3 regions of the Faecalibacterium sp. BIOML-A1 genome follow, and region 3 is predicted to be linked to each of the others. Evidence: riboswitches for the same ligand, from Rfam matches in the RefSeq annotation. Region 3 holds a riboswitch; each other region holds the start of a gene.
What was found. A riboswitch is a leader RNA that binds a small molecule or an ion and turns the genes downstream of it on or off. The one in region 3 is predicted to bind thiamine pyrophosphate.

Region 1 (3,264 bases), on a different contig from region 3:
CGCAGCATCAAGCTGGCCACCTACGCCAGCCGCTGCATCGGCAATGAAATTCTGATGTACTTACGCAAAAGCTCCAACCGCCGTCAGGAAGCCAGCATCGACGAACCGCTGAACGTGGATGGCGACGGCAACGAGCTGCTGCTTTCTGATATTCTGGGCAGTGATGAGAACCAGATCAGCCAGCGGCTGGAACAGGATGCGGAGCGCGCCGTGCTGCGCCGGGCCGTGGACAGCCTGTCCCCGCGGGAACGGCAGATCATGGAGCTGCGCTTTGGTCTGGCGGACGGCATTGAGCGCACCCAGAAGGAGGCCGCCGACGCACTGGGCATCAGCCAAAGCTACATTTCCCGGCTGGAAAAACGGATCATCCATACCTTAAAAGTACAATTGGAAAACGAGTGAGGTGAAAAAACGCGGACTGCCGCCCGCTGGGCTTGACAATCCGCGCTGATTCGCGCATAATAAAGCTACAAAAGGCGCTGGCCCTGCAAACGGCTAGTTCCTTACCGGATTAGTCAAGAAAAGATGACCGCTCGGATTGGGACTCGAGGCGGTCATTTTTTATTTTGCCGCGCTTTCCTGCCAAACGGGAAAGCGCACAGTTTTTTCCACGCATACAATGCCGCTTCGCATCCCATACTCCCGGTGAAGATCAAAACAGACCGGGGGCGTTTGGATGTACAACAAAGTGGAGCTGTGCGGCATGAACACTGCAAAGCTACCTGTGCTGACCGAAGCCGAAAAGCGGGAACTGCTGGCCCGCGCCCACGCCGGTGATGCGGCAGCCCGGGAACAAATGGTGGAAGGCAACCTGCGGCTGGTGCTCAGCGTGGTGCAGCGGTTCGCCCAGCGCGGCGAAAATCTGGACGACCTGTTTCAGGTGGGGTGCATTGGGCTTATCAAGGCCATCGATCATTTTGACCCCGCCCAGCCGGTGCGCTTTTCCACCTACGGCGTTCCCATGATCATTGGGGAGATCCGGCGTTTTCTGCGGGACAACAATGCCCTGCGGGTGAGCCGCAGCCTGCGGGATACCGCCTACCGGGCCATGCAGAGCCGCGAAGCGCTGGAAAAGCAGCTGGGCCGCGAGCCGACCATGGACGAGATCGCGCAGGCGGCGGGCCTTGCCCGGCGCGAAGTGACGGCGGCGCTGGAATCGGTGGTGGAGCCGATCAGTCTGGAAGAGCCGGTGTACACCGATGGCGGCGATGCGATGTATGTGATCGATCAGGTGCGGGACCCGGACGGCGAGGACAGCTGGATCAGCGGGCTGCAGTTCCGGCAGACCGTGGCCGGGCTGACCCCGCGGGAAAAGCGGATCATGGAGCTGCGCTACCTGCAGGGCAAGACCCAGATGGAGGTGGCGCAGGAGATCGGCATCAGTCAGGCACAGGTCAGCCGGTTGGAAAAAGGCGCACTGAGCCAGTTCCGCACCCGGGACTGAACCTAAAAAAGGCGGCACAGCTTCCGTTTTGTTCGGAAGTGTGCCGTCTTTTATCTGCGGCTGTATTTGCGCCGGGTGGCCGCACCGCCGCGCAGATGCCGCTCTGCCTTATTGCAGGCCAGAACCGCACGCACCTGCCGGAACAGCTCCGGCTGCAGCGTCCGCAGCCGCACCGCAACATCCTTGTGCACGGTGGACTTGCTGCACCCGAACACCGCTGCCGCCGCACGCACTGTGGCCCGGTTGGCCGCGATATATTCGCCCAGCTGTACCGCCCTCTGTTCGGGGTCTCCCTTCATATCCAGACTCCTCCCATTGTGAACTTATGGTACAGCCTATGCACAGGCCGGGGCAGATATGTTCCGCCGGGGCTTGACTTTTGCGCCGGACGCGCTATACTTTTGCATGGACATAAAAACAGGGGTGCCGAAAGGCTGAGATCCGCGTTTTGCGGAGTACCCTTTTACCAGACCGGACAATGCCGGCGTGGGAGTTTGCAGAACTGTCCGTTCTTTCACAAACCCCGTGCGCCTGCTGGAAAGCGGGCGCATTTTGTTTTTGTGTACTATTGTTCTGAGAAGAGGAATCCCTATGACCAAAACCTATTCCAAGACCCGCATTCTGGTGGAGGGTGCGCTGATGATCGCCCTGTCCACCGTTTTGAGCATGATCCAGATCCCGCTCATGCCCCACGGCGGTTCCATCACCCTGTTCAGCATGGTGCCCATTCTGGTAATGAGCTACCGCCACGGCGCAAAGTGGGGCATCATGACCGCTTTCGTCAACAGCCTGATCCAGCTTGTGCAGGGCCTTGGCAACCTGGCATACTGCCAGACCCTCACGGCACAGGTGGGCTGCGTGCTGCTGGACTACCTTCTGGCCTTCACGGTGCTGGGCTTTGCCTGCCTGATCGCAAAGCCTTTCCGCAGCCGCACCGTGGGTGTCGGTGTCAGCGCCTTTGTGGTGTGCCTGCTGCGCTTTTTGTGCAGCTTTCTGTCCGGTTACATCGTCTGGAAGGACTACGACTACGCTTTCAGCTGGATGACCGAGATCGGCTTTCCCGGCATCTCCAACATGAGCGTGGACGGTCTGTGCTGGCTGTACAGTGCCGTGTACAACGCCACCTACATGCTGCCCGAAGCCATTCTGACCACGGTCCTTGTGGTGATCCTGATCCGTGTCGCACCGCAGATCTTCGACCCGCAGAACGCAAGAGCGTAAGTTTTTTCGCAGTCATTTTTCCCGCCGGGAAGGGCATTTCCCCGGCGGGAATTTTTTTTGCAGAAAATCCCAAAAAAGCTGTTGACAATCCGGCAAAGCGCTGGTATAATTACTCCTGTCGTCAGGCACGGCACAAACATCTGGGGGATTAGCTCAGCTGGGAGAGCGCTTGCATGGCATGCAAGAGGTCACCGGTTCGATCCCGGTATTCTCCACCAGAAGGAAAAGCACCGCACGGAAACGTGTGGTGTTTTTTGTTGTTACCGACCAAAGGAGAAACTATGAGCTACGCGATCGTATTCAGCAGTAAAACAGGCAACACAAAATTATTGGCAGACACGCTGCACGCCTGTCTGCCACAGGAAAACTGCTGCTATTTTGGCACCCCGGACCCTGCTGCCATGAAAGCAGACGACCTCTATGTGGGCTTCTGGACAGACAAGGGAAACGCTGACGAAAGCACTTTGGACTTTTTGAAGCAGCTGCACGGCAAAAATATCTTCCTTTTTGGCACCGCCGGCTTTGGCGGCAGTGAGGAGTATTTCAACAAGATCCTGAAAAAGGTGGAGCGTTCACTGGACAGGAGCAACACAGTCTTC
Region 2 (3,264 bases), on a different contig from region 3:
TGCCGCAGGATCGGTCAGATGATCTGCTCCGACAGGGCTTTCAACTCTTTGCACTCGGTCTCGATGTCGTCTGCTGCAAAGATGGCGCTCACAAGGGCCACGCCATCCACACCGGTGCCCTTGAGCTGCAGGATGTTCTCCTTGTGGATGCCGCCAATGGCCACCACCGGGATGTCCACGGCATCACAGATGGCCTTCAGGGTCTCGTGGGGCAGAACATCCACATCGGTCTTGGTGTGGGTGGCAAAGGCCGCGCCCACGCCAAGGCAGTCTGCGCCATGCTTGACGGCTTCCCGTGCTTCCTCCACACTGTGGACGGAAACGCCGATCATCATTCCCTCGCCCACACGGGCGCGCACCTGCGCTGCGGCCATATCCTCCTGCCCCACATGCACACCTTCGGCATGGCAGCGGATGGCAATGTCCACATTGTCGTTCACAAAGAACGGCACGCCGTAGCGCTGGCACAGAGCATGGATCTCCACAGCCTCTTTCAGAAAGGCTTCGTCGTCCAGCTCTTTTTCACGCAGCTGCACACAGGTGACACCGCCCTTCAGGGCGCTCTCCACCTGTTCATAGAGGGTCTGCTTTCCCACCCATGCGCGGTCGGTGACGGCATACAGAAGCATGTTCTGCTTATCGCACTTCATAGTTTGCTCCTTCTTCCAGCTGATCCGGGGTCATATTGTAAATGGCATCGATGATATAATTGCGGTAGGTGGAGTTGCCGTCCAGCGGGGTCAGGCGCTTGTGGGCGGTCTCGCCCGCAAGGCCCATGGCGCACACTGCAGCTGCAGCGGCTTCCAGCGGATGGCCGGGGTTGGCGGTAACGAACGCCGCCGTCAGGGCCGAAAGCTGGCAGCCCGTACCGGTGATGCTGCTCATCATGGCATTGCCGTTGCGGATGCAGTAGGCTTTTTCGGCATCGGCCACGATGTCGATGGCACCGGTAATGGCAATAACGGCACCCGTCTGGGCTGCAAAGGCCTTGGCAAAGGCCACGGCACTGTCCAGATTGGCCTCAGTAACTTTATCGGCCACATCGGCATCCACGCCCTTGGTGGTTCCCGCGCCGGAGGCCAGCGTTTTGATCTCCGAGATGTTGCCGCGGATCACGGTGAACTTTACGTCCCGGAGCAGGCGGAAAGCCGTGTCGGTGCGCAGGCGGGATGCACCCGCACCCACCGGGTCCAGCACCACAGGATGTCCCAGCTGGTTTGCCTTTTTGCCCGCCAGCAGCATGCTGGTGATGGTGCGGCTGTTCAGGGTGCCGATGTTGATGTTCAGACCGCCGCAGATGGTGGTGATGTCCTCCACCTCGGCGGCATCGTCGGCCATGATGGGCGAAGCACCGCAGGCCAGCACCATGTTGGCGCAGTCGTTCACGGTGACGTAGTTGGTAATGTTATGGATGAGCGGGCAGGTGCGGCGGACATTTTCAAACTCTGTTTTGAACATTCGGGTGCCCCTCCGTCAGGAAAGACTGTTCTGCATGGAGCGCAGTGCGCCGGAGCGCTGCAGGCTGTACACCAGCACGCCCGCAATGATGGAACCCACTGCAGTGGAGATGAGGAACGGCACGATGTAGGCATAGAACGCGATGTCGCCGGCGCTCTTGCCCATGAGGAAGATGGCCACCGGGTAAGCGCACAGGCCGCCCAGAATGCTGGTGCCGAACACCTCGCCCACCATGGTGGCAAGGATGTTTTTGGTCTTATGGTACACAAGGCCGCACAGCAGTGCGCCGAACATGCTGCCGGGGAAGGCCATCAGGCTGCCCAGACCCAGCAGATTGCGCAGCAGCGAGGCCACAAAGGCCACGCCCACGCCCCACCACGGGCCAAGCAGCACCGCGCAGGTCACATTGACCATATGCTGGATGGGTGCACATTTGCTGCCGAACATGGGGAAGCTGAATACGCTGCCCACCACGCACAGAGCGCACAGCATGCCGGCCAACGCCAGCTTTTTCACAGAGAGTTTTTTCATAAGGCAAGGCTCCTTTCCAAACCTGCGGAAGCAGCAAAAACCATACAGCGCCTCCGCAAACAGCCCGCACCCGGTGCCAGACCCGGCGCAGGAACTATAAGAAGCGGTCGAGACTTTCTGGTCTCCTCTCACGCCGGAACACGGCTTCCCATCGCTGACGGTCACAAAGCTCAGGGCGCTCCCCCTCAGCCCGCTGCGGCACTTCCGCAGAAAAGTACAAGGCATCCTCCTTAATGGTAATAGGTACACAACAAAAAAAACAGGAGACACCTTCCGCGGTGCCTCCTGCAAAAAATCATCCATTCTGACTTCCTACGGCGGCATTATCCGCATCAGGTAAAAGGGTCGAAGTTTGGGTACTTCCTCTCAGCCTGCTTTACAAGCTCCCCTGTATTTGATTGTGACTGTATTCTACACCCTTTGCGCACAAATTGCAAGAGGGGGCAAAGGCGCGCACAGCGGTGCAAAACGTTTTTCACGCAGTTTTTGGGGCGTTTCACGCAGGTTTTATTGAAAAAGAAGGTGAAATATGGTATTTTCAAGATGGACACATACCCCCCCCCGTAAGCAAAAAGGAGGAATTCCATATGAAGCAGACGACCCTGACCCAAAGGCTGCTCTCAGCCCTCGTGGCGCTGTGCATGGTGCTGAGCGTGTGCGCACCCGCCTTTGCGGATGTGACCGACCCTGATATGGCCAAGGCCGCACAGTGGTGCACCGAGCAGGGCACCATGGGTGCCAAGGGCGACCGCTTTGAGCCCGAAGGCTGGACCCCGAAGTTCAAGGTGATCGAAGTGTGGAACAAGACGTTCCCCGCAGCCTGATGCCGGCAGTGTGGATGCCGTGCTCGGTTCGGACCTTTTCCGTGAAAATGGGGCTGTTGCAAAATAGCTCTCTGAAAAAATCATGAACAAAACCCGGAACCTTTTCTCGGCCAAAACGGCTCAAAAAGGGTTCCGGGTTTTTGATGTTATGCTGTTTCCGCCTTATCCGTTCCACCCTCTGGCAGAGGGGTCCAGCATTTCGGTGGCAGAGTAAATGAGGGCGTTGCAGATGGCTGCAGCCACATTGCTGCCGCCCTTGCGGCCCATGGCGGCGATGGCAGGCACGCCGTATCGCTCGCAGGCGGCAAACAGTACTTCCTTGCTTTCCACCACATTCACAAACCCCACCGGCACGCCAATGACCAGTGCAGGCCGCAGACCGGCTTCCATTTCCTCCGCAATGGTCAAAAGGGCCGTGGGCGCATTGCCAATGGCCAGAATGGCCCCCGGG
Region 3 (3,264 bases):
CTGTATTCCGAGGAAAGCGCCAATGTGGATATCGCCTACGCCCGCACCCGCGGCATCAAAGTGCTGGGCATCCGGGACTACGGCGACCGCGGCGTTGTGGAGTACGTCCTGCATGAGCTCACCGGCATCCTGCACGGTTTTAGGATGCCCATGCTGCGGGACGAGCCGGTGGAGATCACCGGGCTGAAGGCAGGCATCATCGGGCTGGGTGTGTCCGGCAAAATGATCGCCGACGCGCTGCAGTTCATGGGTGCCGACATTGCCTATTACAGCCGCACCCGCAAGCCGGATGCCGAAGCTGTGGGCATGGCCTATAAGCCGCTGGCACAGCTGCTGACCGAGAGCGAGGTGGTGTTCACCTGCCTGAACAAGAACGTACTGCTGTTGGGCAAGGACGAATTTGCACAGCTGGGCGCAGGCAAGGTGCTGTTCAACACTTCCATCGGCCCGGGCTTTGACTCTGCTGCTCTGGAACAGTGGCTTGCTCTGCCGGGCACCCACTTTTTCTGTGACACCCGTGCCGCTGCCGGCCCGGTGGGTGAAGACTTCTTTGCCCGTGAGAATGTGCATTGCGCGAATGTTTCTGCCGGACGCACCAAGCAGGCTTTTGTGCTGCTGAGCCAGAAGGTGCTGGCAAATATCCGCACTGCACTGGGAGAATGATATAAAAAGGAAACGCTTCCCGGCCGGGGAAGCGTTTCCTTTTAGGCTTTATTCAAAATCGTTGTGATCTCTTCCAGATTCGCCGCAAATCGGATGCCCTGCTGGCGCTGCGGCGTGGAAAGGCCTTTCTCGATCATTTTGGCAAGCAGTGCTTTCAGGCTGTCGTAGTAGCCGTTCAGATCATACAGGATGCAGGGCGCGTCCAACTGGCCCAGCGAGACCTTGGACATTACCTCTGCGATCTCTTCCAGCGTGCCGGTGCCGCCGGGGAATGCGATGAAGGCATCGCCCAGCTCGATCATCTTCGTCTTGCGCTCGGTCATGTCCTTGGTGACGATCAGCTCGGTCAGGCCATCGTGCTGCAGCTCCTGCTGCACAAAGAACTGCGGTTCCACACCGGTCACTGTGCCGCCTGCGTCCAGCGCGCTCTGGGCAAGCTGACCCATCAGGCCGCTGCGGGAGCCGCCGTACACAAGGCGGTGCCCGTTTGCACCGATCCAGCTGCCCAGTTCCCGGACAGCTGCCGCCAGCACAGGATCATTGCCCGCATTTGCTCCAAGATAGACCGTGATGTTCATGGTATTTCCCCCTTTGTTTTTTTCCATTTTACCACGCAGCGGGCCGATTGAAAAGGGCCATCCCCTTGCAAATGCAGCGGCACTGTGGTATTCTTGAACGCAGAAAAAAGGGAGCCTGCAAAAGCAGGCTGAGAGTGGGCTGTTTGCCCAGACCTGTGACCTGATTTGGACAATGCCAACGTAGGGAGATACTGCTGCTTCAAAGTGCGGAGGTGCCTCCTTGCTGGCATTTCCGCACTTTTTTGCAAAGGAAGTTGTAACCATGAAAACTGCATTGACGATTGCCGGCAGCGATTCCAGCGGCGGTGCTGGCATCCAGGCCGATATCAAAACCATGACTGCAAACGGCGTGTACGCCATGAGCGCCATTACCGCACTGACTGCCCAGAACACCACAGGTGTGACCGGCATTTTTGAAGCCACGCCCGAATTTCTGGCACAGGAGATCGATGCCATTTTTACCGACATCTACCCGGATGCCGTCAAGATCGGCATGGTATCCTCGGCAGAGCTGATCAGTGTGATCGCCGAAAAGCTGCACACCTACGGCGCAAAGCATATCGTGGTGGACCCGGTGATGGTTGCCACCTCCGGCTCCAAGCTGCTGCGGGACGATGCCGTGCAGGCACTGACCGAAAAGCTGCTGCCCATGGCAGAGGTGGTCACCCCCAACATTCCGGAGACTGAGATCCTTTCCGGCATGAAGATCACCGATGCGGCCGGAATGGAGGCCGCTGCAAAGCTGATCAGCGAGAAATACCACTGTGCCGTGCTGTGCAAGGGCGGCCACCAGATCAATGATGCCGACGACCTTCTGTGGCGGGACGGCTGCGGCAAATGGTTCCGCGGTAAGCGCATTGCAAACCCCAATACCCACGGCACCGGCTGCACCCTATCCAGCGCCATTGCGTCCAATCTGGCAAAGGGCTATGATCTGGATGCATCTGTGGAGCGCGCAAAGGCCTACATTTCCGGCTGTCTTTCTGCCATGCTGGATCTGGGCCATGGCTCCGGCCCCATGAACCACATGTTTGCACTGAAGGGAGAGTTTGTGGGTGAGTGAGCAGACCTTTGTGCAGCAGCTGGTACAGGAAAGCCTGCCTGTGTGGGAGAAATGCCTGCACTCAGAATTTCTGACCCACCTTGCGGATGGCACACTGGATGAAGCCTGCTTCAAGGGCTACATCGTGGAGGACAGTCTTTACCTGCGGGAATATGCCAAGGTGTTTGCCTGGGGCATGACCAAGGCAAAGGATATGCAGACCATCCGCACCTACTATTCCCTGCTTTCCTTCGTGAATGAGAGCGAGGATGCAGCCCGCCTGCACTATCTCAAGCACTTTGGACTGACCGATGAAGGCATCCAGAGCCTGCCGCTGCGGCCGGAGAACCGTGCCTATGTGGACTCTATGATCGAAGCCGCCAAAAATGGCGAGGGCGCAGCCGAGTGCATGATGGCCTGCCTGCCCTGTATGCTGAGCTATGGCTGGATCTTCCAGAAACTGCTGGAAGAAAAGCCTTCCGTGCAGGATACCCTTTATGGTACACTGGTGGTGGACTATGCTGACAAGGGCTATGAGGCGGCCTGCCGCGACTGGGCCGTGTTTGCAGAAAAAGTCTGCGAAGGCCTGAGCGACGAGCGCCTTGCCCGCTGCCGCGAGATCTTCCATGCCTGCTCGGAGCACGAGCTGAACTTCTGGGCCATGGCAGCTTCCCCGCGCAGTGACCTGTAATTTTTCCTAAAATATAAAATGCACCCGGCCTGTGGGCAGAACCGCAGCAACCGGGTGCATTTGTTTTGTTCAGGTTTTCGTGGCCGCAACCACAGGCATGAGCCTTAGTGCCGGAAATAAGTGAGCCCTAAAACAAAAACTCCCCCGGCTCTTCTGCCGAGGGAGTGGAAAAGAAAAACGCCCCTAACAGAAGAACTCTCTTCTGTCAAGGACGAATAAAATTTGGCCTTTTATCCGCGGTGCCACCCTGACTTCATGGGCATGACCCCATGCACTTGGCGAGATGCCAA

Region 1: another riboswitch for thiamine pyrophosphate. It lies ahead of GKG36_RS09235 (energy-coupled thiamine transporter ThiT); the one in region 3 lies ahead of thiD (bifunctional hydroxymethylpyrimidine kinase/phosphomethylpyrimidine kinase).
Region 2: another riboswitch for thiamine pyrophosphate. It lies ahead of thiW (energy coupling factor transporter S component ThiW); the one in region 3 lies ahead of thiD (bifunctional hydroxymethylpyrimidine kinase/phosphomethylpyrimidine kinase).

Annotation. Positions count from the first base shown of each region.
Region 1 is NZ_WKZJ01000007.1:78,454-81,717, reverse strand. Features, by position in the region: gene GKG36_RS09250 (sigma-70 family RNA polymerase sigma factor) at 1-402, shown strand, start outside; gene sigG (RNA polymerase sporulation sigma factor SigG) at 677-1,444, shown strand; gene GKG36_RS09240 (sporulation transcriptional regulator SpoIIID) at 1,495-1,743, opposite strand; TPP riboswitch at 1,854-1,953, shown strand; gene GKG36_RS09235 (energy-coupled thiamine transporter ThiT) at 2,036-2,665, shown strand; tRNA gene GKG36_RS09230 (tRNA-Ala) at 2,808-2,883, shown strand; gene bilS (flavodoxin family protein BilS) at 2,947-3,264, shown strand, end outside.
Region 2 is NZ_WKZJ01000002.1:53,713-56,976, reverse strand. Features, by position in the region: gene thiE (thiamine phosphate synthase) at 15-650, opposite strand; gene thiM (hydroxyethylthiazole kinase) at 637-1,458, opposite strand; gene thiW (energy coupling factor transporter S component ThiW) at 1,474-1,989, opposite strand; TPP riboswitch at 2,282-2,389, opposite strand; gene GKG36_RS02510 (hypothetical protein) at 2,577-2,813, shown strand; gene GKG36_RS02505 (precorrin-8X methylmutase) at 2,976-3,264, opposite strand, start outside.
Region 3 is NZ_WKZJ01000004.1:15,633-18,896, reverse strand. Features, by position in the region: gene GKG36_RS05985 (NAD(P)-dependent oxidoreductase) at 1-663, shown strand, start outside; gene GKG36_RS05980 (TIGR00730 family Rossman fold protein) at 705-1,241, opposite strand; TPP riboswitch at 1,339-1,445, shown strand; gene thiD (bifunctional hydroxymethylpyrimidine kinase/phosphomethylpyrimidine kinase) at 1,504-2,304, shown strand; gene GKG36_RS05970 (TENA/THI-4 family protein) at 2,297-2,974, shown strand.